One region of the Marinomonas algicola genome, then DNA from elsewhere that is predicted to be linked to it. Evidence: predicted binding sites of a transcription regulator. Region 1 holds the regulator's gene; each other region holds the start of a gene.
The links. The regulator sigma-54, encoded in region 1, starts transcription at its own class of promoters, with help from an activator protein. The targets are predictions, from matches to a motif close to TGGCACNNNNNTTGCTNT.
Positions count from the first base shown of each region.

Region 2: IEZ33_RS13935 (ammonium transporter) is a predicted target of sigma-54. The motif match lies at 6,721-6,738, and genes of this name have one in related genera.
Region 3: flgF (flagellar basal-body rod protein FlgF) is a predicted target of sigma-54. The motif match lies at 2,701-2,718, and genes of this name have one in related genera.

Region 1 is NZ_CP061941.1:1,661,441-1,671,641, forward strand. It holds gene IEZ33_RS07490 (YhdP family phospholipid transporter) at 1-3,215, shown strand, start outside; gene IEZ33_RS07495 (carbon-nitrogen hydrolase family protein) at 3,222-4,049, shown strand; gene yjgA (ribosome biogenesis factor YjgA) at 4,076-4,606, opposite strand; gene mgtE (magnesium transporter) at 4,613-5,965, opposite strand; gene IEZ33_RS07510 (HPr family phosphocarrier protein) at 5,990-6,259, opposite strand; gene IEZ33_RS07515 (PTS sugar transporter subunit IIA) at 6,262-6,717, opposite strand; gene IEZ33_RS07520 (RNA polymerase factor sigma-54) at 6,735-8,204, opposite strand; gene lptB (LPS export ABC transporter ATP-binding protein) at 8,279-9,004, opposite strand; gene lptA (lipopolysaccharide transport periplasmic protein LptA) at 9,004-9,519, opposite strand; gene lptC (LPS export ABC transporter periplasmic protein LptC) at 9,494-10,054, opposite strand; gene IEZ33_RS07540 (calcium/sodium antiporter) at 10,089-10,201, opposite strand, start outside.
Region 2 is NZ_CP061941.1:3,043,468-3,053,668, reverse strand. It holds gene IEZ33_RS13955 (bifunctional diguanylate cyclase/phosphodiesterase) at 1-2,207, opposite strand, end outside; gene IEZ33_RS13950 (fumarylacetoacetate hydrolase family protein) at 2,371-3,081, shown strand; gene IEZ33_RS13945 (porin) at 3,635-4,564, shown strand; gene IEZ33_RS13940 (DTW domain-containing protein) at 4,775-5,272, opposite strand; gene IEZ33_RS13935 (ammonium transporter) at 5,404-6,615, opposite strand; gene IEZ33_RS13930 (cold-shock protein) at 7,005-7,217, shown strand; gene IEZ33_RS13925 (glutathione S-transferase) at 7,299-7,961, shown strand; gene IEZ33_RS13920 (outer membrane protein assembly factor BamD) at 8,033-8,875, opposite strand; gene rluD (23S rRNA pseudouridine(1911/1915/1917) synthase RluD) at 9,037-10,020, shown strand; gene pgeF (peptidoglycan editing factor PgeF) at 10,150-10,201, shown strand, end outside.
Region 3 is NZ_CP061941.1:3,448,292-3,458,492, forward strand. It holds gene IEZ33_RS15815 (flagellar basal body P-ring protein FlgI) at 1-332, opposite strand, end outside; gene flgH (flagellar basal body L-ring protein FlgH) at 387-1,049, opposite strand; gene flgG (flagellar basal-body rod protein FlgG) at 1,069-1,854, opposite strand; gene flgF (flagellar basal-body rod protein FlgF) at 1,922-2,665, opposite strand; gene IEZ33_RS15835 (flagellar hook protein FlgE) at 2,804-4,504, opposite strand; gene IEZ33_RS15840 (flagellar hook assembly protein FlgD) at 4,517-5,209, opposite strand; gene flgC (flagellar basal body rod protein FlgC) at 5,220-5,669, opposite strand; gene flgB (flagellar basal body rod protein FlgB) at 5,672-6,076, opposite strand; gene IEZ33_RS15855 (CheR family methyltransferase) at 6,302-7,126, opposite strand; gene IEZ33_RS15860 (chemotaxis protein CheV) at 7,186-8,121, opposite strand; gene flgA (flagellar basal body P-ring formation chaperone FlgA) at 8,267-8,962, shown strand; gene flgM (flagellar biosynthesis anti-sigma factor FlgM) at 9,088-9,405, shown strand; gene IEZ33_RS15875 (flagella synthesis protein FlgN) at 9,442-9,918, shown strand; tRNA gene IEZ33_RS15880 (tRNA-Arg) at 10,061-10,136, shown strand.

The sequences.
Region 1 (10,201 bases):
TTCAAATGGATTTGCATCACAGTGAGCTCGTTGATCCTTTAGCCTTAAAACTGGAGATTGAGTTAGAATCCAGTGACGATTTTTTGATTAATGCGCATTTGATTTCACCAAAAATCCAACTTGATAAAGACAACGTTATAGGATTAGGGGATTTTGATATTGCGTCAGTGGCAAGTCGATTTGAGTTATGGGTGCGTTATCAAAGTGATCGAACGGTTCAGGTCACCGGATTATTAAATGAAATGAACCTTGTTCAGACGGGCGAGAAAGAATTATCAGGTTCAGCTAAGTTCAAAGCGTTTTATAATGTAAAGCAAGATAACGCTCGTTTAGAAGTATCTGATTTACTCCTTATAGAGAAAGGTTATCCCTCTTATAAACCGACAAATTTAACGTTGGATCTAAACTTAAAAGACAATCGTAAGATTGATTTATTATTTGATCAAGTAGACTTATCTTTAGTAAGTAGGTGGGCATCAACTTATATAAACCCAGAGTGGTTTGCCAGAAAACTGCTTGATGAAATGTCATTTACTGGGACTGCCTTGAATGGTTCTTTGCGTATTCCTATTGATGATTCACGTAGTTTTGAGTTCGTAAGTAATGTCAAAAATGTGTCTGCAAACGGTTTTAATGGCATCCCAAAGATAAATCGTCTAAACGGGATTTTAAGTTTAACGGAAGCGGATGGTTACATAGAGTTTGATGCAAAAAATGCCACTCTTGGTTTCCCCGAATTATACGATGAGACTTGGGATACGTCCTCTCTTTCTGGGTTGGTTGAATGGCGATCTCTCAATGATATCTTTTTAGTCAGCGGTACGGGTTTGCATGTTGAAAGAAATGGTGCTGATGTAGAAGGCAAATTCCGGTTAGAAATTAGGAAGGATAGCCCTGATTGGATTTTACTGGATATTAAAGGGAAAAATATTCCAGTTGACGACCGTTTAGATTACATACCTAAAACGGTTCTTAATAATAAAACTCGAGAATGGATTGAGAGCGCCATTACGTCTGGTTCGGTTGGTAGTTTGGAATTAATCGTTCAAAGTGAATTAGCCGCAGGCGCTTCTCCTCATGTGTTGCTGGATATGAGGTTAGAGGATGTTGAGGTATTATTTGCTCCTGACTGGCCGCCGGCCAAAAAAGTAAAGGGGCATTTTCAGCTTGATCGAGAGGGTATTGTTGTTCGAGTTGATGAGGCTTTGCTTTCTAATTTAAAGGTTAGGGGGGTTGAGGTATCGTTGCCCTTTTCAAGGGGAGGGTCAGACCTTTTGGTCTCAGGCCCTATTTCCTATAAAGTGGATGAATTGCTATCCGTACTCAGACGTACGGATTTATCTAAAACGGTATTGACACCTTTTGAAGATTGGACGGCATCAGGCGACGTTCAAGGTCATTTTTCGGTGTCTGTGCCCCTATCGGAAGAAAGTAATGAGCCTCTGGTTGATCTAAAGTTAGAATTCTTAAAGAATACGCTTCAAATCAGCAGTTTGAATCTGGACGCAGAAAACCTTTCAGGAAAGGTTAATTTTCATTCCATTAGCGGTTTATCTCAATCTCAATTAAGTTTTACTGCCCTTGGCGGTGAGTCTGAGGCCAGGTTGACCTCGGCCATTGGTACGGATGGGTTAATGTCTATTGGTGTTGCTCTTACTGGCAATGCTGATATTAATCGAGTACTTGAATGGCAAAAAATGCCACCCATATTAGTCGATTCAACCTCAGGAAACGTAGATTATGAAGCGGATCTGTCTCTAAATAATCCGAATCTAGGCGATATCTTTTTAAACATTAAGAGTAAATTAGTTAACAGTGTTATTACCCTGCCAAAGCCGTTCAAAAAAGATGAGAACGAAGTTAAAAACTTTGCCCTTAATTTATATGGCTCAGAAAAACGGTTGATGGTCACCATTCAATACGATGATCTGATTCGTACCCGATTTAAGTTATCTGATGGTGAAATGGCCGGAGGGGAGTTTTTGGTAGGAGTTGATCGCCCTTTATCAAATACAATAGAGAGAGGGTTTAATATAATCGGTCAGCTTCCTTATCTGAATTTTGCGCAATGGCTAGAATCGTATCGTTATTTTTCAGGTGACTCATCTGAGGTGGCATCAAGTGATATTGTGATTCCGGGTTGGCTAAATAAAGTGCAGTTGATAGTGGACGCGGCTTCTGTAAATGAATTTAATGAATGGCATAATGTTAAGGTGTCTTACGATCGTTTGGTTGCGCCTGATGAATTTCAAATTGGAGCCGATGAATTTAACGTTAAATTGAGTCAAGAAAAAAATAAATATCTTTTGCATGCGGGCTATATTAACTGGTCTTCTCCTAAATCCGATCCGTCTGACGGGGATAGAATTTCCCCTATTAAGGCCTCCCAAGTTCCTAATGTGGATATCAAGGTTGATGAATTAATTTACAATGGCGCAAGTTATGGTGATTGGCAGTTTTCAGTTACAAATGAAGGCGATAGGCTGAGAATTGAGCCTATATCAACCAAGCTCTCAAATGGGCAGTTTACCGGGAGTTTGTTTTGGCAAGACCAGGGGGAGCAATCGAACGTTGAGCTGGTTGCGTCAATTAAAGGTGAAGATGCCTCCGAGTTATTGAAAAAATTTGCGCCAACGCCTTTTTTAACATCAAAAAATTATGTGATTGACATTAATCTTAGTTGGTTAGGGCATCCGATGTTTTTTGATAAAGAGTCGCTATCGGGTAGGATCACGTTTGAAAGTCAAAAAGGTAAGTTTACTCAGATTGATCAACTTCCGTCATTTTTGAAAGCGCTAGGTATTTTTAATATTAACGCGTTAACTCGTCGTTTGTCTCTTGATTTCTCTGATGTGTATGAGCCAGGTCTAACATACGACACGTTTAACGGAGTGCTATCGTTACAAAATGGTATTGTGCAAACCTCATCTCCAATTGAGATCGTTTCACCTACTGCAGAGTTTGTGTTGGCTGGTGAGGCAAATTTAATTACAGAAACGTTAGATGAAAAGCTGACGGCCAGTTTCCCTCTGGGTAATACTCTACCCATAGCGGGGTTGTTAATCGGGGCTCCTCAAGTTGCAGGTTTACTTTATATAACGGATAAATTAATTGGTGATCAATTGGCAAAAGTGACCAGTGTTCGTTACGAAATTAAGGGGTCGTTTGATAATCCAGAAATTAAGACGGTTAAATACCAGCCTATTAGGAGATGACCTAGCGTGAAAATATGTGCGATTCAGCTCACCAGCGGACCTGATTTTGCGGCTAACTTAGACGAAGTCCAGCGTCGCATTCTTGATGCTGTCCAAGAAGGCGTAACCTTGATCATACTTCCGGAGAATGTGTTTTTATTCAATGGGAAAGCAATGAGGGAGTTGTCTGAGCAAGAGTCTATTCAAGAAAGTCTATTTACGACTCTAAATAAGTTGTCTGTGACCTTAGGTGTTTGGATTGTCGTTGGCTCGCACCCTTCTTTAAAAAGACCTGATGGAAGTGTTGTAGCAGGCTCTAGAGTGCGTCAATCTTGTTTGGTGTTTTCACCGTTTTCTAGTGAATGTTTTCGTTATGATAAAATTCACCTATTTGATGTCAATGTTGCAGATGGAGTGGGTCAATATAAAGAATCTGATTTTATTGAGCCGGGAGAGCTTAATCCCATTGTTATTGATGTTGACGGTTTAAAAGTAGGTCTGTCAATTTGTTATGATTTGCGTTTTCCAGAATTGTACCGTGAGTTGGTTTCTAAAGGTGCTGAGCTTATTGTTGTTCCAGCTGCGTTTACCTATGTTACAGGTAAGGCGCATTGGAATACTTTATTAAGAGCCAGGGCAATAGAAAATCAAGTTTTTATAGTGGGTGTTAATCAATGTGGTTTTCATGGTAAGAACAGGCAAACGTACGGACACAGTGTTTGTTATTCTCCATGGGGAGAAGATTTAGGGCAGCTTGCTGATGAGCCGGATAATTTATATGTGAATATCGATACTGACAGAATACAGGAATGCAAGTCGTCAATGCCTGTACTAGAACATAGACGACTTACATAGCTATAGAAGAGGAACATTGTTGAACTTTAGACATTTATGCCTAATTTTTCTTCTTTTACCTCTCTGATATACTTAAATAGTTTTTTTCGGGAAGTGCTTTTTTTGCCTTCGGCAAGCTCTTTCACAGATTGTCTAACAAGTTGTCTAAAATGTTGGATATCTACATTCGGGTTTTCTTCTAAGTATTTTTGGACCTCTTCGGTGCTGTTTTCACCAATCAAAGAGTCTCGAAGCGCTTCAAGAGAATGGAAAAGTTTGTTGTGGGCAGCTGAGCTGCTGTCAAACAAAGCGACTCTTGCCTCAATAGCCTCAGCGTCTTCATTGCGCATAAGTCGTCCAATGTATTGCATATGACGACGCATGGCTTCTCTTTGGTTCAGTCGAGTGGCTTCCGTCAGAGCAGCACGAAGAGTGTCAGACATTTCAACTTTTTGCTGCTGTTGCTTACTCAAAGCGAGAAGTTTTTTGCCTAATACCTGCAACTCCTCCATTTCTCTTTTTATTTGAGTTTTGCTTTTGTAATTCTCGTCGTCTTCTAAATGTTCGAATTCTGTCATGTTGGCCTAAATAAGAAATATAGTTGCTAATCCAAGAAAGGAAAGAAATCCTACAACGTCAGTTACTGTGGTAAGGATTACGCTTCCTGCAAGGGCTGGGTCTATGCCTAAGCGATTTAGTGCTATGGGCAAAAGTGTGCCTGTAAGAGCGGCAAACAGAAGGTTAATCATGATTGCGCCCGCTATGATATAGGCTATCTCAAGGTTGTCAAACCAGAATGCTGTTAATGCGGCGACAACCGTAGCCCAAAGTATACCATTTAATAAGCCTACGATGATCTCTCGGTTGAGTAGCCAGCGAGTATTTGTTGAACCTATTTGTCCTAGGGCGATGCCTCGTATAACTAATGTTAGTACTTGGGAGCCTGCAATTCCACCCATACTGGCAACAATTGGCATTAATATAGCCAGTGCAACGACTTGATCAAGTGTGCCTTGAAAAAGCCCAATGACGTAAGAGGCTATGAAAGCCGTAATTAAATTAATACCAAGCCAAACCGCTCGCCTTCTGGTCGTCTTCATGACAGGAGAAAAGGTGTCTTCGTCGTCGTCAAGGCCCGCCATACTCAGCATAGAGTGCTCAGCTTCGTCACGGATAACATCAACAACATCATCTATGGTTATTCGGCCAAGTAACTTTCCACTTTTTTCGTCGATTACTGGCGCTGAAACCAGATCTAACTTTTCAAATACCTGTGCGACTTCTCTGGCTGATGTATTGGATGTTATTACCGTAGTCTCGGTATCCATAATTTCGCGTATAGTAGCGTTTGTATCGGCTACTAATAACTTTGTTAATGGCAGTGTGCCTAAAAAGCGGTCTGAGCGGCTGACAACTAATAAGTTATCAGTCATATCGGGTAGTTTCTTATGTCTTCTGAGGAAACGAAATACAATGTCAACGGTTATATTTGGGCGTATGGTAATTGTATCTGTATTCATTAAGCCACCAGCGGAGTCTTCTGGGTAGCTTAGTAGGGCTTCAACTCGTAATCTATTCTGTGCTGACATGGAGGCCAGCACTTCTTTAACAATTTTTTCTGGTAAGTGTTGTAGCATGTCAGCGAGGTCATCGGTCTCGAATTGCTCTGACACAGCTAAGAGTTGTTTAGTATCCATTTTTTTAAGGAAAGGAATACTAATGTCTTCAGTTAAATATTGAAGGATTTCACCTTCGTTTTTGCTATCAATTAGGTCCCAAAGAAGTTGTCTCTCTTTAGGGGGGGATGACTCTAATAAGCGAGCGACGTCTTGAGCCGGTAACGCGCCATTTAATAAATAGCGTATTTGGGAAGTGGTGCCAGCCTCAAGTGAGGCTGTTACGGCTTTTAGATGTGTTAGCGTCGCTTGCTCTGACATAATGACTTTTCTTAAATTGAAGGTCTATTCACCCTCACCAAAGCGGTTATTAATAAGCTCAATAATGGCTGTTAATGCAAGCTCTTCATCTTCACCATTTGCTTTGATAGTGATTTCAGTACCTTTACCTGCCGCTAACATCATCATGGCCATAATGCTTTTGCCATCTACGTTACGACCATCCTTTTCAATGGTGATATCACAGCTGAATTTAGATGTGGTTTCCACCAGTTTACCTGCCGCTCGTGCATGCAGTCCTAACTTGTTAATTATAGTAATAGATTGTTCTTGCATGTTTATCCTTGTAGCAGTTTTTCAAATGCTGCAAATAGTGATTCATTAGTTTGCGCTTCTCTTAAAGCGTTTAACCCATTGGGTGACTGTGCTAATTGTGCAATTTGAGCAAGTGTCGAGAGATGGGCGTCGCATTCACTTGGCGGTACAATGAGTGCAAAAATCAAATCTATAGGTTTTCTGTCTATAGAGTCAAAATCAATAGAGCTTTCTAACGACATAACTAATATTGCAGCATGATTAGCCGACTCTAATCGACAATGCGGGATAGCGATGCCTTCCCCGATTCCCGTACTACCAAGTTTTTCTCTGGCTAATAGTCCCGCGTAGATTGCATTTTCGTCACAATGTAATCTGTTTGATACCGCACTTGCTATATTTTCCAGTACTCTTTTTTTGCTGATAATCTTCTGTTTTGCCAGAGTCAATTCTGGTTTTAACATAGTAATAAGTGACATGAGTCTTTTATCCAGTATTAAACTAATCGTTTTCTTTCGTTTGAAGGAGGAATGTTCATTGCTTCTCTGTATTTTGCAACCGTTCTCCTTGCTACATTAATCCCTTGTTCTTCTAGAATGGTGGCTAATTTATTGTCACTTAATGGTTTCTTAGCAGGTTCTTCGGCAACAAGTTTTTTTATCATAGCGCGGATTGCTGTGGAAGAGCATTCTCCGCCTGAAGCCGTATTTACATGGCTTGAGAAAAAATATTTTAATTCGAATATTCCTTTCGGTGTATGCATGTATTTTTGCGTGGTCACGCGGGAAATAGTGGATTCGTGCATGCCCACTTCTTCGGCAACATCATGCAATACCATCGGCTTCATTGCTTCCTCGCCTTGCTCGAAAAAGTCTATCTGTTTTTCAACAATACAGCTAGCCACTTTTAGTAGTGTTTCATTGCGGCTTTGTAAACTCTTTATAAACCACTTGGCTTCTTGAAGTGAGTTTTTTATGTATGTTGCGTCCTCAGTATTCTTCAGAGTATTTGCCATTGTTGAATAGGTTTTGTTGATTTTTACTGGCGGTAGAGCGTCGTTGTTTAACTCAACCTGCCATTCACCATTTTTCTTCTTAACTGAGACATCTGGTATAACATAATCTGTGTCATCTGCATCAATTAAACTGCCTGGCCTTGGGTTGAGCTGCTGTATTAAATGAATAACGTCTTTTAATGTATCTTCTTTTAGTTTCGCGCGTCTACAAAGCTGGGAAAAATCTCGGTTACCTAAGAGGTTTAGATAGTGATCAACTACCGTTTTTGTATTTTTATACAAAGGGTGTGTTGAATAGGCTTCAAGTTGAACCAGCAAGCATTCTCGCAAATCAACGGAACATACCCCCACAGGGTCAAAGCGTTGTAGTCTATGTTGAACAGCAACAACTTCGTCTTCTTCTAAATCTTCAATGGTTCCCTGAAGAGAATCCCATATTTCATGCAGTGAGGCACCTAGGTAACCATCTGGTTGAACGCTTTCAATAAAAGAATAGGCAATTTCAATATCTCTGTCTGACATCGTAGTCAGGTTAAGTTGCCATATTAAGTGATCCTGAATGCTCTCAGAAGCGGAATTGCGACTTTCAAAATCAAAATCCCCTTCGAAACCTTGGGATTCAGACACGGCCGCGGAGCTTTGAAAGGTGTCTTCCCATGAGCTATCAATAGAGAGCTCTTCTGGAATACTATCCGTCCATTCAGATTCAATTGTGGCTTCTTCACTTGGCTGAGTTTCTGGCTCCTCTTGCTTTTTTTGTTCAGATTCGTTTGCCGTTGTCTCAGATGAGCTTTGTTCATCGTCAATTTCTAATAGGGGGTTTGACTCAAGAAATTCATGTATTTCTTGTTGTAAATCTATTGTAGAAAGCTGCAATAAGCGAATAGCTTGTTGTAGCTGCGGGGTCATGGTCAGTTGCTGACCCATTTTCAACTGTAGAGACTGCTTCATAGAGAAACGCTTTTTGTTTGATTATGTTGGAACGAGTTATGCATAGTACTCCCTTTTATTGGGAAATTAAAAGATTAAAGGCGGAAGTTCTCACCTAAATAAACCTTTTTTACTTGTTCATTGTTGATAATGGTCTCAGCATCGCCCGAAGCGATGATATGGCCGTTTCCGACAATGTAAGCTTTGTCGCAAATATCAAGGGTTTCCCTTACATTATGGTCTGTAATAAGAACCCCAATGCCGCTTTCTTGTAATTGCCTAATGATTTGTTTTATATCGCCAACAGAGATAGGGTCAACACCTGCAAAAGGTTCGTCTAATAATATAAATTTAGGGTTGGTTGCTAGGGCTCTGGCTATTTCTGCTCGTCGTCGCTCGCCTCCAGAAAGAGCCATGCCTAAATTCTTTCTAATATGAGTAATATGAAATTCTTCGAGAAGTTTTTCAAGTTCTTCTTTACGCTGTGTGTCTGTTAGGTCTTTTCTGGTTTCTAAAATGGCAAGGATATTGTTCTCAACAGACATTTTTCGAAATATAGACGCTTCCTGCGGAAGGTAGCCAATGCCTTTTTGAGCTCTAGAGTGCATGGCCAATGTCGTTACAGGTTCTCCATCAATATATATTTCACCGTTATCATTTTTAACCATGCCTACTATCATATAAAAACAAGTGGTTTTACCTGCTCCATTAGGACCCAGAAGACCAACGGCTTCACCGGACTCGACAGAAAGAGATACGTCAATTACGACAGGTCTTTTTTTATAGCTTTTCGCTAAGTTTTTAGCTTCCAGTAATGCCATTATTTACCTTCTTGTGTTTGCGGTAATAAAGTCATATTTACTCGACCTGAATCATCCCTTCGAGCTGTGAAGGTGCCTTTATCTATCATGTATTGAATGAAGTCAGCATTGATTTCGTCACCTTTAAGCTTTACGTAGCTTTGTCCACTTAATTCAAGCGTAGCGTCGGTTGTTTGATAACGAATTTTATCTCCATGGCTAATTATATGATTCCCATCTTCATCGATTTGTTGGCTGAATTTTGCAGGTGATCCCGTTGCATCCAGTTGGCGAAACTGGTTGGTGTCTGTTGAGCTTGTAACTTTTAGGTAATCGGCTTGAATGAAAATGGAGCCTTGCTTAACAGTGACATTACCTTCGTAAATCGCTATCCCAGAGCCCTGGTCAAAATAGGCCTTGTCAGCCGCAATGTTTAAGGGGCTTTGCAAGTCATTATCCAACGCGTAACTTAGCGTGCTAGAAGTCAGGATGGCGAGCGCTATCAATCTTTTATTTAGCTGTTTTATATTGACCATTTACTTCTCCGCTAAATGCAACAGTTTCGTCATTTATATTTACGCCAATATCAGTGGCTTGGGTTTTGCCTGATTCAGACAATAATGAGGCATTACCAGTAGCAAAAATTTCTTGCTTGGTTTCGCTGTAAAGTATTTTATCCGCGCTTAAATGAACGGTGTTACCAGATTTGCTGGTGTGAACTATCTCACTACGGCCGTATAAATTAATCTCTTTTGTGGAGTCGTTAATCAGTCCTGAATCGCTTTTTGCGACCCAACTGCCACCTTGTTGTGATTCTGACATATTTGGCTGTTGAAGATAAGACTCATTTGCTTCGTTGTAGTGCTTGAGTTCTTTGGCGCTTAATGTTTCGACCTTGTTACCACTTATGTCAAATGCCACTATTTTAAAATCCGTAATAAAATAGTCTGGTGCACTATCAAGTGCTTCGGCTTCAATTAAAGATTGTTTTGGGGTCAGACCCATATAAAATGCCAAGAAGAATAGCAATAGTCCACCTAATAACAGTGGTAAGAGTTGCCATTTTTTCATTTTGTTACCTTGTTTTTCAATTGATTCACGTTACTTAGATAGTGCTCGATTGATAAAGGGTGAATAAATACACTAGGTAGCCAATTATTAGAGGAGCACCAACCCATTTTGGGATTGCCGTTCGTTTTTTAGAATTAAAAAATACGA
Region 2 (10,201 bases), 1.4 Mb from region 1:
AATCCTGTTTCTTCTGCAATGGGTATAAATACATCAGGTGGCACTCGTCCTCTTTTAGGGTGGTGCCATCTTATTAATGCTTCACATCCTGTTAGGTCGCCTGTGTTGAGGTCTATTTGAGGTTGATAGTAAAGTTCGAACTGGTTAAGTTGTATTGCTTGTCTTAAATCCTGCTCAAGAGATACTCTTTCGGCCGCCATTTTGCTTAATGATGAAGTGAAGAACTCATAGCGATTTCGTCCATTATCTTTAGCTAAATAAAGCGCTGTATCGGCATTTTTTAGTAAAATATCATGACTCTCTCCATCTTTAGGGTACTGAGAAATGCCTATGCTGGGAGTGACAATTAAGGAATTCCCTAAAATATGGATAGGTTCACCAATTCTATTTTTTAAGTTCTCAACAAATAATTTGATGTCTGGAGTGATAAGTGGGTCTTTGATTACGGCGACAAATTCATCACCACCAAGTCGACAAGCTAAGTTAGTTGAGCTGGTTAAGTTGGCTAATCGTGAGGCTGTTTTTTGTAGTACTTTATCACCTACTGCATGCCCTAAGCTGTCATTAATGAACTTAAAGTTATCAAGGTCCATGAAGAGTATGTAAAAGTAAGGGATTTCTTCATCGGTAATGCTTTGTTCTATAAAATCGTTTAATTGTCGTCTGTTTGGGAGGTCTGTGAGAGAGTCGAAATGGGCTAAATGTTCCAATTTTTCTTGAATACGTTTGCGTGACGTAATATCTGTAATGGTTCCTATGTAGCTGATAACGTCACCGTTTTTGTCCTTATGTACATTGATCGATAGCCACTCGGGGAATAAAAAACCCGTTTTATGTTTGTTGATTACTTCACCTTGCCAATGGCCTTTTTTTGTTAGGCTTTCCCACATGGATAGGTAAGTGTGTCTAGGGGTTTTTTGAGAGCTTAAAAATGAAGGGCTTTTGCCCTTAACTTCTGTTTCTTCATAGCCTGTAATTTCTGTAAACGCTGAGTTGCATTTAATTATTCTGTTATCCTTGTCGGTAATGATAATGCCTTCATTTGTGCTGTTAAAAACACGAGCGTCAAGCTCAAGGTCGGTTTGATTTTGTAATAGGATTTCTCTTTGGCTCTCTTGTTCTTCTCTGTAAGCTCTGAATGTTTTATTTATCCAGATTGACATAAATAGCGCGCTTAATAAGATAAAAGCACTGACAGTTAATAGCCCTAGCATTAGGTTATTGAAATTTTTATTTTGTTTAATCGTTTGAGCTAACCATTGCTGATTTATATAGTCATCGAATTGGTCTGAGTAATAGCCACCACTAATCTCCCAATCCCAAATAGGCTCTTTTATGGTTTGAGTTATAATGAAGTTGCTATCGTGCTTTGAATGGCTTTCATCTTGTAAAAAGAAGTAATTACTCAGCGTGTTGCTTTGCGTTCTTTCATGAGGTGTAAGACTCTTCCCCGCATTGTCTTTTATAGAAATAAAAAAAATGTTGTCGTTGATTTTTGATTGAATGCGGTTAAGTAGATTCTGTTTTAGGTCTTTTTCTGCATGGGTAATATAATCTCCTGAACCTATTAACCAATCATAAGGGGTGAATTTTTTAACGAAAGACAGCTTATTTTCCTGTAATGCTTGATTTGATTGAGGGATTGTCCATCGATAAGTTGCGAACCCTTCTTGCTTTTCTGAGGCGACGATTTCAAGGAACTCTTTAACAATATATTTCCCCGAATCATCCTGTTTATCAGAGATAGATTTGCCTTCAATCTCTGGAGAGGGAGGCATCAGGAGGTTGGTTCCTTGTAAGTCATCAATAAAAATATACCCACGGCCATCAAAAAATCGAATGTTTCTGAGTGTTTCTATAATGGTGTGTTTGATTTTTTCCTCAGGAAGGAACGTTTGTAACTCATGAAAGAGCTTTGTAGCGATGATGTGTGCTGTTAACACTTCGCTTTTGATCAAATATTTAAGCTTGTTTCGATTTTCGTTACTTTCAAAAGCGATTGTTTCAATAACATCTTTTATTTCTTGAACAATCTTTCGCTCATGCTCTAAGATGGCATTTTCTTTGAATTCAATAAAATCAACCCCTCTATTGTATTTCTCTTCCCATAAAAGATAGAAAAAAATGATCAATAAAGAAAATATAGCAAAGCCAAAAGACGCTAAAATTTGCTTGAATTGTAAGTTACGCGCAAGCTTGTGAAGCATGTAAAGTAAACTCGTTCTTGAAAATACACAGTATCCATAACTTAGAGTAATCATGGTAAGGGTTTACTTATCTATCATGATGTGGATCAATAAAAAGCAATAGATATTTGTTTTATCTATGATTTACTGTCTTAAACTTGCATTAAAATGAGTATTTGTATTTATGAGCTTTCGTCACTTTGTTTTTCCTCCTAAGGAGACTGTTTCTCTTAGCATTTTTGAAAGTGAACAAAAATTTCCAATAAATCGAATCTATTGTGTTGGGCGAAACTACGCAGAACATTCAAGGGAAATGGGTGATGATCCAGAGCGTGATCCTCCGTTCTTCTTTTGTAAGGATGTTTCTAGCGTTTTTGAGATACCTTTTTCGAGTGATTCTAGTTCTGTGCCATACCCTGCTGAAACCAGTCGCTATGAATACGAAGTGGAGCTTGTCGTGGCTCTTTCTAAAGGTGGGTTCAATATTTCAAAGACTGATGCGATGGATTGTGTTTTTGGGTACTCTGTTGGTCTTGATATGACAAGGAGGGACCTTCAATCCCAAGCAAAGAAAAAAGGGCGTCCTTGGGAAGTTGGTAAATCATTTGAATTATCGGCCCCATTAACACCGATTAAAACCATTCAGCAAGTTGGCGTTTTAGATCATGGGGCCATTGAGTTGAGAGTGGATGGCGTTTTAAAACAGAAAAGTGATTTATCCAATTTAACGTGGTCTATAGCGGAAGTAATTAGTCATTTATCCAGACTCTTCGAGTTGCATCCTGGGGATTTGATAATGACGGGTACGCCTGAAAATGTTGGCCCTGTGAAAGTGGGTGAAACCATGCAGGCTTCGATAGAGGGATTAGGTCGATTTGAATTGACCGTTTTCTAGTAAGTGCTTTATTAGCCTTCATAAAACACTTGGTTTTTACCCGATTAATTCTTTTATTTTAGAGAAAAGGTAAGAATCAGGTGTATTTTCTGAATTTCTTATGACTATTTTTACTTTCTAATTGTTAATTGCCTCTCTATTTTTTTCGTAAAATCGGCTCGTTTGCACACTTCTTTTGGTTTTTTTGATTTTTGATCCCCAATCAAGGATTCCGTATCCTTTTTTTTTGCCTTTTTCTTCTTGAGTTATTTCCATTAGTTTTAACTTATATGAATAAGTGTATTAATCAGGATCTCAGTTAAAGCAAAGAAAAATAAGATTATATTTAAGTTGTTGATTTTGCTGTATTTATTTTAATGTGTAATTTTAGTCATGATTATGTAAGTTCTTTCTTGATGCCATATTCGGTTAATTCTGCATGAAATATTGAGCAAAAAAGTAATTACCTAGGACCATATTGTTTACAAAAAAATTCGGCTTATATTGGTTTCACCGAATGCGTTCGGTCTGAGCGTTCGACTGATTTAGTGCAATAATTAAGAAGGAATAACCGATGAAAAGATCTTTAATCGCAATGGCTGTTTCAAGTGCGGCTTTCACATCAATTGCACAAGCTGCAGATGATTCTTACGTAGATGCTTACGGTAATATACAGCTTGTATACCATAATTCTGATGTAGCTGGTGGTGATAGTGAGAGTGAAATTACAGATAATGGTTCAACTTTTGGGTTCAAGGGCGAAACTAAGTTAAATCAAGGTTTGACGGGTTTTTTCAAATATGAATTGGAAGCCGATGCCGACGAAAAAACCAGTGATATAGATGTAAATCTTGATCAGGCGTATGTCGGCGCCAAAGGTGGTTTTGGTAAAGTGCAAATCGGTACTTTTGACAGTATTTATAATAATGCTATACAGGATGGCTTAGACCAATTTGAATTCGCAGGCATCAGTGGTTCAGCAACGACGACAGAAGGTGACACTCTTGCGTATTTCAGTCCATCTTTTGGCGGGTTTGAAGTTCAGCTTGCCGCTCAGGTTAAGGGGGATGCTGAGTCTGAGGTGTCATCAACTCAGGTTGAAGAAGGGGAAGCGTTTACGGCTGTCGTTAAATATAATCTAGACGCTTTAACGCTCGCCCTTGGTTATGACACTCTAGACAACACACCCAATGCAAAAGAAACCATCGGTCTATCAGCAAGCTATCAACTGGATGCTGCAATGACGTTAAAAGCGAAGTATGAAGAAAATACAGACGTTGATACGCGTATGGGTGTTGGTGCCAGCTATGAATATGGCATAGGTCGCTTGTATGGCTCATTCCAACAAGTAGAGCTAGATCTTGCTAACTCAGAAGATTATGACGAGTACGCTCTGGGTGCGACCTATAACTTGGGTGAAGATGTTTATGTGTATGTTGAAGCCGGTCAGCAATCTGCAGATGAGCTTGATTTCACAGCCGTCGGTGCTTACTACGGTTTTTAGAGATTATGGTTTCTAGAAATTATGGTTTCTAGAAATCTTTAATAATTATTTTGTCCTAACTTTATTCTTAGGCCCTTCTAACGTTTAGGAGGGCCTAACTGTAAAGTATGATCATTCAAGGTTCCATTTTAGGATCTTAATCGGTTTCTATACTGGGACTTTTTTAGCGCACCTTGAGTGTGCTTTTTTTTAATAAAGGTGTATGGCGGCCTAGAATTGATTGAAAGCCGTAAATCGCTGGTGAAGTAGGCTTGCTAATTCAGTACACTTTTTGCTTCTTAATATTTCAATAACTACCTCAGCTGTGCATAAGCCAACGGACTTTTGATTTCTTCTGAGTTGATACTCAGAGCGATGTTGAGAGCGGATGGCGTAATGCGGTAGCCCATGTAAATAAGGGCTTCTATGATACATTTTTTGAGCTTCTTGCCAGGTGCCATCTAAAATAACAAAATGCTCAATGTTAGGTAATTGTGCATCAGTTAGTTCTGATATTGGCCACTTCGCCGTCTCTTTTATCGGATACACAAGCGCTGTTTTTAAGGGATCAAGAGAAGCAAATATCTTATCAGGTATTTTTCTTTGCCATTCGATAATATGGCATTTGTCGGATAGGACTTTTTTTACAATTGGGCCAGTGCCTGTGGTTTTGACTAACTCTCTAGAGTGAGTAAGTAGGGTAATTTGCATCGTATTATAAGGCTTAATGTTATAAAAACTTGGGCTGATAATAGGTGACTTATTATCATCGTAGTGAGGGACCTATAATAAAGGATAAAAAAAACCCTAGCTAGGTTGGCTAGGGTTATAAAGAACCAGTAATAACTGGTTTTACAAGATTAGTCTTTATTCGTTGAGCTGATTTTATGCAAACTTAAGTCGGCACCATTAAATTCGTCTTCTTGAGACAGCCTAAGTCCACTAAGCATTTTGGTGACGCTATACACAAGAAATCCCCCGATCAAGGCAATGCTGATCCCAGCTACCGTGCCAATGATTTGGGAGACTAAGCTTACGCCCCCAAGTCCGCCCATTGCTTCTGTTCCAAAAATACCGGCTGCAATACCGCCCCATGCACCGCAAATACCGTGGAGCGGCCAAACCCCTAATACGTCGTCAAGGTTAGAAAATTTTTGTTGGATTAAGATAAACAGCCAGGTAAAAAGTGCGCCAGCTATTGCGCCAGTCACAAGAGCGCCAATTGGATGAAGAATATCTGAGCCTGCGCAAATTGCGACAAGTCCCGCTAATGGACCGTTATGAATAAAGCCAGGGTCATTTTTACCAAATACCATGGCCGCAATAATGCCTCCAACCATGGCCATTAATGAATTAACCGCAACCAGGCCGCTGACACCATCTAGAGTTTGCGCCGACATCACGTTAAAACCAAACCAGCCAATGCATAAAATCCATGCGCCAAGTGCAAGAAAGGGGATGTTGGACGGTGCAAATGCGACAACTTTACCATTTCGATAACGTCCTGTTCGAGGTCCTAAAAGTAAGGTGGCAGCTAAAGCGACCCATCCTCCTACACCATGCACGACAACGGAGCCCGCAAAATCATGAAATCCTGCGCCGAATTGCGTTTCTAGCCAAGATTGAAAGCCGTAGTTCCCGTTCCAAATCATGCCTTCGAATAAAGGGTAAACAAGGCCTACTATAATGGCGGCGGAAATAAGCATGGGATAAAAGCGTGCGCGTTCCGCGACTCCTCCCGATATAATGGCTGGAATAGCGGCCGCAAATGTCATTAAAAAGAAAAATTTGACGAGTTCATAACCATTATTTTGAGAGAGTTCTGTTGCACTTGAAAAAAAATGGCTCCCATAGGCAATTTGGTAGCCGATGAAAAAGTAGACTAGAGCTGAGACAGCAAAGTCAGTCATGATTTTAACCAGTGCATTTACTTGATTCTTTTGTCTCACTGTCCCAACTTCTAGGAATGCGAATCCGGCATGCATCGCAAATACCATTATCGCGCCTAAAAGAATAAATAATGTATTGGAACTTGATACAAGCGTTTCTACAGCATTATTAATTTGATCCACTAGGGGGTCCTCTCTGTTCTTATATGGTGCGTTTTTTTGAGTTGTTGTTTTTATGTGGTGCATAAAATATATTCGCGGGTGCTTTTATATTTATTGATCCATTACAATGCAAAAACTGGGCCTATTTGTATTAAATTGGTGCATTTTGTTTTTTTGTGTGATTCTCTAGACGTATCTTCTTATTAATTTTTCGTGAAGTTTTATTGCAGTTCTTCCCATTTGAATTTGGACATCATATTATCAAGGGGTGGTTTATTTTTATTTTGAGAGCACCAAAGGGTCGTTCTGTTTGAGATAACCATGAAAAAGGATGCCTCTTGAATGATAAATTCAGAGGTTGTAAATAGACTGACCCAATAAAGGGCAGCTTAATAAGTAATGAGGTTTGTATGTCTGGTGAATTAGTAACAGGTATTGTTAAATGGTTTAACGATGAAAAAGGATTTGGTTTTATTGAACGTGATGGTGGAGCGGATGTCTTTGTTCATTTTCGCGCGATAAATGGCACGGGTCGTCGTACTCTACAAGAAGGCCAAGCTGTGAGCTTTGAAGTAACTGATGGCCAAAAAGGCCCACAAGCTGAAAACGTAACCATCGTTTAATTTTTGCTTGTTATAAAAAAGCCACGCAGGTCGTGGTTTTTTTATGTCTTTGGGTAATGGTAGTAGGAGGTTGTTGTTAAATTGACCATTTTATATTCTTTTAGGCGCTGTCCTTACGCCATTAGAGCGCGTTATACGCTGGCATTATTAGAAGAAAGGGTAGAGCTTCGAGAGGTTGTATTAAAAAATAAGCCTGCCGCTCTGCTGTCTTTAGGAGGGCGGTCTACAGTCCCTCAGCTTATCGACCATGGCGACCGTTATGAAGAAAGTAAAGATATTATATTTTGGGCTATAGATAAAGCGACGCAATTAGGAGGCCATAGGTCCTCACTGGCCACTCAATTGTGGCCTAACAACCCCGTTCTAAGAGAGCACATTGAGCGGTGGATTGAAGAAAACGATAATGAGTTTAAGGCTTGGTTAGATAAATATAAATACGCAGATCGTTTTCCAGAGAATCCAGAGGTATTTTACAGACGCAAAGGGGAGCATTTTTTGTCTAAATTAGAAACTCAATTGAGTCAATCATCTTTTATATTAGGCAAAGAAATGACGTTGGCGGATGTGGCCATTTTTCCGTTTATTAGACAGTTTGCTGGCGTCAATACAGTTTGGTTTGAGAGCTGTGGTTACCCCCATTTAAAGTTGTGGTTGGCTCGCTTTTTAGAGTCGAGTTTGTTTTTGGTTGTGATGAAGAAGTACCCACAATGGGTGGAAGGCCAAGAAGAAATCTTTTTCCCTTAACAATCTTGTAATCGGGTTTTAGACGAAAAAGATCAGGCCATTCATTTAATACAAATAAATGGCCTTGCTTGTTAATCAATCGCGCCCAGTGTTACCCAATATAAAAAGTCTGGCTCGGCATCTTTTGGCAGGCTTGCCGTAATAAATTTATTGTTCTCATCTAAGCGGCTGGATGAGGGGAAGTTTTCAATCAAAAATTCTATGTTATTTTGAGCTAAATCGTACTGTTCTAAATCCATGTACGCTTGAATAACAATAGCTAAGGCATCTTCAATAGAGTCAGAACTTGGATATTGTTCTAAAACAGTTTGGCCGCGTCGTAAGGCCGACAGGGGGGCTTTACGCTTAAAATAGTATCTTGCAACCTGAACTTCATGTCTAGCGATAATATTCCTTAAATAGATCATTCTTACTTTTGAGTCAGGCGCATATTGGCTATCAGGAAAGCGTTTAAGTAGTAATGAAAATTCATTAAATGACGTTGTTAATTCTGATACGTCTCTTTCGCTAGGGTCTAAGTCTAAATATCGACCCAAAAAGCTCTCTGTGCTCTTGTAAGTACTAAGCGCTCTCATATAGAAAGCGTAATCCAGTGAAGAGTGGTCGGGGTGGTTCTTAATAAACCGTTCTACATTCGCGTGTGCGGCGATATAGTCCCCAGCACTGAGATAAGCGTATATTAGATCAAGTTCAGCACGTACAGTGTATTCACCGAAAGGGTAGCGGTTTGTTAAATCTTTTAAATGTTTTACCGCGGTTGTTGGTAATCCATCCTCTAGCGCCGCCTGCGCTTTTTGGTAATATTCTTGTTCTGGAAGGTCTGCTTCTTGTACTGTTTTGTTTGCGCAAGCGATTGCAAGCAAAGAAAAACTCGTAATTGTTATGAATCGCAGCAACGTCTGATGAAATCCCATGTATAATTAAAACCTTAAATAAGTAAAAGTTACCGAATTGGCTATCTGTGGCTCTAAGTGTGAACACTGTGTTCAATAATAACAGAGCTGAGTTTTTATTATCACTTGATGATGTGTGAATTTTATGTAATTTCCACTCATCAACAATTTAAGTACATTGTATGGCAGAGCGTATTGTAAAAGAAGCCCAAGTTCCCGTGGATTTTAGTGGCCAGAGACTGGATCAAGTCTCTACTGAACTATTTGAAGATTTTTCAAGGTCTCGTATTCAGTCTTGGATAAAAGAAGGTACCATTTTAGTAGATGGTAAAAAAGTAAAAGCAAAAGAGAAAGTGTTTGGGGGAGAGATTATTTCGTTAAGTGTTCTTGTAGAAAATCAAGAAGAGCATTTACCAGAGGACATCCCGTTAAATATTGTTTATGAAGATGATGATATTTTAGTGATTAATAAGCCGGCAGGACTTGTTGTGCATCCAGCGTCTGGGCACAGAGATGGTACCTTGCTTAATGCGGTTTTGCATCATGCTCCTGAAGTGGGCCATGTGCCGCGAGCAGGTATCGTCCATCGACTGGACAAAGAAACGACAGGTTTGATGGTAATCGCTAAAACATTGGCGGCTCAAACAGATCTCGTTTCTCAACTGCAAGATCGTAGTATGGGTCGTGAGTACGAAGCCATTACTATTGGCGTGATGACAGGCGGGGGTGTCGTGGACGAACCTATTGGGCGTCACCCTAATAATCGCCAAAAAATGGCCGTTGAGCCAATACACGGGAAAGAGGCGATTACTCATTACCGTTTGGTGAAGCGTTTCAAAAACCACACCCACATTCGATTAAAGCTTGAGACTGGCCGTACACACCAAATTCGCGTGCATATGGCATTTGCGAAATTCCCTCTCGTGGGTGATCCGCAGTATGCAGGTCGTTTAAAAATGCCAAAAGCCTGTTCTCCTGAGCTCCAAGAGGGTATTCGTTTGTTTAGACGTCAAGCCCTGCATGCTAAAAAATTAGAGTTAACCCATCCAATTAGTGGTGACTTTATGGAGTGGGAAGTGGATCTTCCAGAAGATATGCAGCATCTAATTGAATTGCTAAAACAAGATATGGAAGATTCTGGAAGTGACGATTCTGAGTATTATTAATAAAGATTAGCTTTTAAAAGAAAGCGATTTTACTGTTTTTCTTTGTTATAAGTATCAAGTAAGAAAGCGGCCCTATGGCTGCTTTCTTGTTTATATGCAAGCTTATATTTTGTGATATTGAGGTGTGTTTTGAAAGTTGAGAATTCTCATGAAGCGTTAGATTTGATTCAACCTGATTGGC
Region 3 (10,201 bases), 1.8 Mb from region 1:
CTACTGGAATTACCAATAGACGATACAGTCACATCAATACTTTGACCGGGTTTTGCAAAAGCAGGCAAGGTAGCGGTTAAAGAAACAGCCGCCACATTATCTGAATTCGTTTGCACCCCTTCCGGCAAGGTTATGCCAAATTGGGACAACATACTGGCAAAACTTTGCTCTGTAAAAGCCGTATTATCACCCGTACCATTTAAACCAATGACCAAACCATAACCAAACAATTGGTTGTCACGAACACCTTCAACCGTAGTAATGTCTTTCAGCCTTTCAGCATAAGACACACTCGCCATCATCAGTAAAATCAGTATAGTTAACAGTTTCATAAGCTCAACCTGACAAAATAAAAAGCGTTCATAGCAAACCGTTCGACAAAAGCATCAAAACGGCATCCAACTTGAGTTAACAAATCGACTCAACCAACCCTGCTTACTGCCTTCTGAAAGTTCACCTGTACCGGAATACGCAATACGAGCATCCGCTAATCGAGTGGAACTTACTGTGTTTTCCGCACTGATATCAGACTCTCTAACCAGACCAGACACTCGAATGTACTCTTGACCACGGTTTAGGGTAATCCATTTTTCACCACGTATTGCCAGCAGACCATTTGGATAAATATCATACACGGTAACCGTAATACTACCGGATAAACTATTACTTTGATTGGCATCAGCACTGCCTGAAAAGTCACTGTTCGTACTGGGTAAATTTGTATCCAAACCAATCGGAATGCCTAATAAAGTAGGATTTGAAATAGTTGATGAGGACGACTTAGACACACTAGCATCATTTGACTTAGTAGACCGAGTACTTTCACTCAAGTTTATCGTCAGAATATCACCAATCCGTCTCGCCTTTTTGTCTCCAAAGAAAATATCCCCCATTCCCGCCTGATAAATACCGCCATCCGCGTTTCGGTTTGCTTGTATATTTTCTTGAATGACAGGCGCATAAAAAGGATCATCAGAGGTCGGGGTTGGCTCCACTACCGCACAGCCCGTTAACCAAACACCTAAAGCCGCCAATATAAACAATCTCATACTTTCACCTATTCACTTATTAGAGCTGCTGAGTAACAAAACCTAACATTGAATCCGCTGTAGAAATGACTTTAGAATTCATCTCATAGGCTCTTTGAGTCGTAATCATATTCACCAGCTCTTCGACCGAATTGACATTCGATGCCTCCAACATCCCCTGACGAAGTTCGCCAAGTGAATCTTCACCAGGAACACCAACAATAGGCGCGCCACTGGCATTTGTTTCCGCAAATAAGTTTTGCCCTAGCGCAGCCAGTCCAGAAGAGTTAATAAAACCGGCGATGTTAATAGCGCCCACTTCTTGGGTATCCGTTTCCCCAGCCCTAAGCACAGAAACGACACCATCGTCACCAATCGTGATTTCCACCACATCGGGATCGATTGTCACGGCAGGCTCAAGAGGCAAACCATTTGGTGTCACGATTTGACCATTGCTGCTCAATTGAAAACTACCGTCTCTTGTATAGCCAATAGAACCATCAGGTTGCAGCACTTGAAAAAAGCCGTCACCCTGAATAGCCACATCCAACTGCCTGTCCGTAACGTTGTAATCCCCCTCAGAAAAGTCCTTTTGAGTCGCCGTAACACGAACACCAGAACCAATTTGCAGACCTGAAGGAAGCTCATTATTCTGAGTACTCAAACCGCCAGGTTGCCTAACCGTATGGTACAAAAGGTCTTCAAATACAGCCCTGTCTTTTTTAAATCCAACAGTCGAAATGTTCGCTAAGTTATTTGAAACAACAGACAATTGCTTATCCATTGCGCTTAACCCAGTTTTACTAATCCAAAGAGCTGAATGCATACTTTCACCTATAAAAAATTCTTTTCAAAACAAACATCCGTTTGCCTTCTCATACTACAATCACTGTTTACGCATTACGCTGCAATATGCGTGCCGATGCATTTTCATTGTTCCTAACGGTGTCCATTACCTTAATATTTAACTCAAAGCGGCGAGACAGACTCATGATATGCGTCATCTCTTCGACAGCATTGACGTTACTGCTCTCTAAAAAGCCCGATATCACTTTCGCATTCGGGTTCTGCTCAAATGTCTGCCCCTCTTTACCGTAAATCAAGCCACTGTTACCCTTCTCTAATTGCTTAGTATCTGGATCAACGATTTTAAGTTGGTTAATAACAGCCGTTTCAGCCAAGCCAGCACCTTGTGGAATAATAGAAATGGTGCCATCGTCGCCAATGGTAATTTTATCGAGAGGAGGAAGGAAAATTGGACCGGCATTGCCCATGACTGGCAAACCTGTACCGGTCACCAGCTGACCAATAGACGTTATTTGCAAATCCCCTGCGCGGGTGTAAGCCTCACGGCCAAGCTCATCCTGTACCGTGATGAACCCCTTATCTTGCACAGCAATATCAAGGTCACGACTTGTTTGAATGAGATTGCCCGCTTCAAATCGGGTTCCAGGGTTTTCCGTCATAGCAAAAACGCGGGACGGAAAATGCTCACCGTTAATTTGCATTGAACGGGCTTGTTCAAAATCAGAACGAAAGCCGGTAGTACTGACATTAGCCAAGTTGTTTGCATGAATCGACTGAGCATGCATTGTCTGCTTGCCGCCGCTCATTGCTAAATAGAGTGCTCTATCCATTAGCCATACCCTCAAAATAAGAATCTAGCTAATACAATACAAAAAATATGCCAATAGGAATGAGCACAAAGAAATACAGAAACAACAGACGCACAAAAGCCCTCCCTATCATAAGGAAGGGCTTGGTATTTCAACCTATTAACGTAAGTTAATTATCGTCTGAGTAACCGTATTCTCTGTCTCTAAGGTTTTAGAGTTGGCTTGATAGTTTCTCTGAGCTTCAATCAAAGCAACCAGTTCAGAGGTTAAATCAACGTTGGACTCCTCAAGAGCGCCCCCACGAATACCACCTAACGTACCTGTATTCGCTCGGCCAATGTTTGCCACTCCGGAGCTTGAGCTTGCCACCCAAGCCGTATCACCAGCAGGACTCAACCCATCCGTATTATCAAATGTAGCCAATGCAATCTGACCTAAAACCGCCGTTTGTTGATTTGTATAGGTCGCCATCAAAAAGCCATCTTCATCAAAAGACACTCCTTGTAACTCACCAGCCGCAAAACCATCTTGCTCAAATCGGTCCGTACTGGTTAACGCGTATTGCGTTGTTCCAGTAAGATCCACAGGAATAGTCGCCGTTGGATCAGTTGGATCAAAACCAGTAATTGAAAGCTGAATAGGTGAAGAGATAGCAAAAGGAGGAAACCCTTCATACGTACCCGATAAATTACCCGCCGCATCAAATGTCACAACCGTATCTTCTGGTACAAAACGCGTCTCAGCCGCCGTAACCGGATCAGTAAACGTTTGCTTACCATCAACCGTCACTTTCAATTCGTACGTATTCGACTCACCTTGCTGAATAAAATAATAACCCACTGTGTGCTTCTCACCCAGTGTGTCATAAATATTCTTCGTATTACCGTAAGTATAGCTTGCTGGGTCGGCAGGATCGAAAGACTTCCTCGCCACATTCGTCGGCTCAATCACATTAGCAACCGTCAATGTATCAGCAATCGCAATACCATTTAAATTGCCTGCTAAGGCAAAATCAGCTTGAACCAAGTTAGTAATATCAGTGACTTCCGGCTCTCCCGCGCCTGAATAAAGAACCTGAGATCCTCCAGGTTGAATAACCCCAACTGAATCTCGATAACCATCGGCACCATTAAAAGTAATATGTTGATCGGCTAACCATTCGTTACCCGCATCATCAACAGGAGACCCATCAACGGTTGCATAAACCTGATACGTATTAGGCAGTTCAGATTTAGCATAAAAGTAAGTAACGATGTGATTTTGAGGAGGCACCTGCCCATCCGCCACCGTCTGTGTTTGAGTATAATTAAAGGTCTCAGGATCCGTTGGATCAAAAATAGCGTCTATGTAAGCAGGAACGTCTTCAGACTCCGAATCTAAGTTAGCCTGAATTGAAATGGCCGTTGTAGCTTGCGGCGCAATACGCTCAGTGGGCACAATTAGATTTTCAAGATTACCACCAATGATACCTTCAACGGCATTATAGCCTTGAACATTTGCGCCATCGTTCGTTACCAGATAACCTTCTTCATCTAATTTGAAGTCACCCGCTCGCGTAAACGCCTGAGTCCCCCCCACATCCAAAACAAAGAAGCCAGTTCCATCAACCGCTAAATCAAGGTTGCTCCCTGTATCAGAAATATTACCAGGAGCAAACTGCTGGGCCACATTATTCACACTGACACCAGAACCGATAGCATTACTACTACCTGCACCCAAGACGCTCGTATTATAAAGATCTCCGAACTCAACACGAGAGCGTTTAAAGCCAGTCGTATCGGAGTTTGCTATATTATTACCTGTAACACTCAAAAAATCCGCAGAAGCTTTGATGCCTGAAAGTGCTGTATTAAATCCCATAACGCCCTCCGATTAACCTACTATTTCCAATTCACCAGACAATTTTAATTTACCATGACCAGCAACATTAAGTTCGGTACCATTAGCACCATTAATTGTGACACCCTGAATCTTCGAAGGAAGCAAGGTAGATAACTCAACCACGTCACCCTCAAAGGTTTGTGAGGACGCAGAAAACTGATAATTGCCAGGTGGCAAAGGATTGCCATCTTTATCCATGCCATCCCATTTAAACTCATTCGACGATAAATCAAACTCATCAATGACACGGCCATTCGCATCAGAAACCGTCAGACGTGTCGATTTCGCATCCTCTGGAATACTGACCCTCACATCAATAAGGCCATTCTCAGAAAGCTCAGCCGACTTCTGCGAAACGAACACAGACTTTCCAACCAAGGTCGTCGCTCCCAAAGCTTGACTTGATGTTATTGAGGCCGCCATGTTTTCTAACCGTGAAGAAATTGTCCCAAGTTGCTCTACTTGATTAAACTGAGACATTTGCGCCACCATGTCATTGGTATCTTGCGGCGCCGTTGGGTCTTGATTTTTAAGCTGCTCAATATAGAGCGTCATAAAGACATCTTGATCCCCAATGCTCGCCTTTTCAACAGCCGTTTGAGAATCAATACCTGCAGACGCCTTAGCCTTATCAGTGCCATACTGGGCAATCAAACTGTTTAAACCATTATTTACTTCAGCCATACATCACCCCTTAAGATTGACCAAGCGTCAAGACTTTCTGCATCATACTTTTAGCAGAGTTCATGATCTCAACGTTTGTTTGAAAAGAGCGAGAAGCAGACATCATATCGGCCATTTCCTCTACAGGGTTTACGTTTGGATAAAACACAAAACCGCTTTCATTTGCCATAGGGTGATCAGGCTCATACCTTGGTTCTAAAGGCGCATCAGACTCAATAATCCCCTTAACTTGAACGCCGATGCCAGCTCCCATGCCATTATCGTTAACATTATTCCAACCATGCGCTTGCATCGATTGATCAAACATTTCAGCAAAAACAGGTTTGCGAGCGCGATAGGTTTGATCGGCAGAGCTTGAGACACTGTCAACATTCGCAATATTACTGGCAACCGTATTTAAACGAACACTTTGAGCGCTCATTGCCGAGCCAGCGATGGCAAAAATATTATTTAAAGACATACTTATTGCCCTCCTGATAGAGCTTTCTTCATACCACTAATCTTCCTATCCAAAAACAGGAAACTGGTATCAAACTGCAGTGAGTTTTGTGCAAACTCAGCCTGCTCTCTTTGCATATCAACCGTATTACCATCAATAGATGGTTGACTTGGCGTGCGATACAGTAATTCATCAGAATCAACAGCGGAAAAACCTGACGACTTTGAAAAATGCTTATCACTTGTCGCCGTCATAGATAATTGATTTCGAGTCGCGTCTTGCATCATAGACTCAAAGCTAATATCACGAGCTTTAAAGTTTGGCGTATCCGCATTAGCTATGTTATTTGCCAGAACGGCTGAACGAGCACTACGGTACAACAATGTTTTATCATGCCCAGCCAACGCGCCTTCAAATGTAATAGCCATATCGATAACCTTATTTATAACTTAATTCAATCTACTATTGATTAAGCAAAATGAATGCCAGAAAATAAAAACCATATATTTCAACAGGTTAGTTTTATTCTATTTTAAAAACGGCAAAAAGCGGCAACAGAGAGGCAGTAGGAAAAAGAAATGAAGCAGAAGATAAAAAACGGACAGAAACAGACAATTTAAGGGCTCAACACGTCACAAGAGAGCCCTTTTTGATCACTTAACTCGGTAGACAATACCAGGATGGCACTGAACAATTTCAAACAAAGATGAGAGCCCACTCAACGCCTCGGAACCACCTAAGAACAGATAACCACCAGGGTTAAGTGCTTTGTGCATTCTAGTGAGAATATCAAGTTTTAACTCGGCGGAAAAATAAATCAGTACATTACGACAAAATATCACATCAAACTTACCCAAACCCGCATAAGAATCGATTAAATTCAAATAACGAAAGTCCACTCTACTCTTTATAGGGGATTTGATTCTCCAAGAGCCACTGTCTAATTTATCAAAGTATCGCTTTTGCATACTTTCGTTTAGACCGCGAACAATGGCCAGACTGTCGTACTCAGCCTGTTTTGCGTGCTGTAAAATATTAGTACAAATATCTGTCGCAATAATTTTTTCGCCCGCTCTAAGCTTTCCAGGATTCATTGACTTGTATTCATCAATAACCATACTGATCGAATAAGCTTCTTGACCCGTTGAAGCCGCCGCTGACCAAATTCTAATTGGTCTATCCGACAACTCAGGTAATATTAATTTTTTCAGGATATCGAAGGGATGGGAATCTCGAAACCATAACGTTTCATTAGTCGTCATAGCATTAATAACTTCTTCTTTCAATTTGCTATTTCTTTCCAATAATGAAACCAGGTCTTCTAATTTAGCAATGCCTTCTCTTTCAATTAATTTTCCAAGCCTACTAGCAACCAAATATTGCTTATTGTCACTCAACATAATACCGCATACTTTTTCCAAGTATTGCCTAAACTTTATGTATCCCTGTGGCGTTATTACACTTGTACTACTTAACATTCTCACTCCCAAAAAGCATAAAACCAAACATAAATGCTATATGTTGACATACCTTTAAATTACTCATCTTCACCTTGAGCTTGGACAGTTTCAATTGCTAAACGAGCCAATTCATCAGGTTGGAATTTTGCCAAAAACCCATCTGCACCCACTTTTTTAACCATGGCCTCATTAAATACTCCACTCAGTGACGTATGTAATAGAATAAACAAATCACTTAATCGACTGTCGTTTCGTATTTGAGTGGTTAACGTATAACCATCCATTTCAGGCATTTCTATATCAGAAATCACCATAGAGAATTCTGTCGTAACATCACCGCCATCATCGGCAATATTTTGAAGGTATTCTAATGCTTCACGTCCATCGCATAAAACAGTGGTCGCAAAACCAACGTCTTCCATACAACGCTTAATCTGTTTACGGGCCACACTAGAGTCATCAACAATCAAAATATGATGCTGCTTAGCATTTTCTGTCACAGAATCCGTAACAATGCCAACAGAAATATCTTGTTTAGTGGGTGCGACTTCAGAAAGAATCTGCTCTACATCAATAATCTCAACCATATGCTTGTCGACTTGGCAGACAGCCGTCAGATAATTATCATGCAGTAAGCCTTTTGGTGGTGGCTGAATATCACTCCAGTTCATATTAACGATACGCTCAACACCTTTCACCAAGAAACCTTGAATCCGACGATTGTATTCAGTAATGATGACAAAACACTGACTGATGTTTTCAATAGGCCTATCACCTGTGGCCAAACCCAAATCCAATATAGGTATTGTTCCTCCACGAATGTGAGCGACCCCACGAACAACAGGGCTACTATGAGGCATTGTTGTTAGCTTTGGGCATTGCAGAACTTCTTTCACTTTAAAAACGTTAATGCCGTAAATTTGTTTTCCATTCAAGCGAAATAACAACAACTCCAGACGGTTCTCACCAACAAGTTGGGTACGCTGGTTAACTGTATCGAGAACTCCGGCCATAACTTTATCTCCTATGAACCTTAATGTGTCGCCAAGGCGAACCTCTAAAAGAATATGTAAATATCATCCAATCATAGAGTGATATTTGCTATTTTACTAATATCTTATGCAAACTTAGAGTCAAAACTGTGAGATATTTACCAATATGATCAAAAAAAAATCGTTTCTCGTCTTTATCATTTACAGTTTTGTCTCTGTTTCCCACGCAACGGATTTACAAACCTATATTGCTGACTTTATTGAACATAATGAAAAGCCTAGGTTGGCCGCACGTTATCCAAATGCCGACATTGATATTGAGTTAGAAAACAGAGCCGACTTCAGCTACTTACCCACCTGCATAGAAAACAACCTTTCTATAACCAATTCCCGACGTGATGCTCGAAAACGGACAACGTACACGGTTGAATGTACGTCCCCCGCTTGGAAGTTTTACGTCCCAGTTAATCAAAAAATACTCTTGGATGCTTATGTTGCTATCAGTCCTATTTCAAGAAAACAAACCATTAATCCAACTAACACCGACTTGATCAAAGTAGATATAACTGAACTGAGAGGCGATATTTATAATGAAAAAAACACACCTTTTGGCTTCATCGCGTCACGTAATATCAATATTAACACCGTTATAACAGACAAATTGACAGAGCTTCCAATTATTGTCAAAAAAGGCGCTCGAGTAATGATAAGAGCCCAAAGCAATACGATTAGTGTTAAAATGAACGGAGAATCACTCGAAAATGGCATTTTAGGACAACAGATTCGAGTAAAAAACATAAGTTCTGGTCGAATAGTGTACGGAAAAGTTGTATCGAGCAACGAGATTCTTGTAAACTATTGAAACGACAGTACGAGATAGCCTATCTAACAAAATGTTAGCGAGAATATTCGATAAAAATCTAAAGTTTCTCATTTAATGGTCGATAATTGCTTTAAGAGACAAATTTTCAGGGGCGGGACTAGGTTATGGCAATTAATATTGGTAATGGTTTAGGTAATCAGGCGAGCATTGGCAAAAATGATCGGTTACAAAAAACGACTGAATCGACCGACAACCAAACAGGGCAAACTGTATCAAGCAAAGAAACACTTGCAGAAGACACAGTGCAACTTAGTGGCGCGGCTCAGGTTTTAAAAGATCAAGAAGCGAAGATATCCAGTCTTCCAGTCATTGATATGGACAAAGTGGAACGAATTAAACAGGAAATTGCGTCTGGAGAGTACAAAATAGATACTCAGAAATTAGCAAGCAACATGCAACACATCGATGCTCTTTTTTCTTAATTAAAAATGTCTCTATTTAACGCTTAAGCTGATTATATGGTCCCTGTCGAACCAATTTTTGCTCGCAACAAAGAACTTTTAGTGTCATTGTCTGAACTATTAGACAATGAACGAGACGCCCTTGCTCAATTAGACCCAGATAAAATTTTAACACTCTCAAAACAAAAGAGCGTCATCCTAGATGAACTCGATGCATTAAACATCAAACGACATTCGTTGCTACTCAAATTTGGCATTATTGATCAGAAAAAAGCGGAAGAAGGCCAATTTAAAAAATGGCTACACACGAAATCATCCAATCCAAAATTAATTGACCTTGTTACTCAATGTGAAGTGTTACTAGAAAACTGTAAAGTTAAAAACCATAACAATGAGCAAGTTCTAAATATTTCGCAACAACGCAACAAAACGCTTCTAGAGATACTTAAAGGCACAGACAAAAAAAGTCGAGTTTACACAGCAAAAGGTGGCACAAACCCTGTAAGCAGTAAACACACGATAGGTCGAGCATAAACCTTTAGCAAGCAAACCCGTATTGTTGAAAAAAATTAAATTCTATTTTATTTGCCGTATATCGAAAAATAATGTATAAAATCAATCACTTCTTATGCAAGTAATCTAGAAGTCTCTACTGAGCTCAAAAAAAACAACATACGTCCTCATAGGTAAACAGGATATACCTGCCGCCTCCTAAGCGGCTATTCCAGGTTCGAGTCCTGGTGAGGACACCATCTTTATCAATACAGGCATGTACTTAATAAAACGTGTATACCTATTGAATGCGACTATTCTCAAA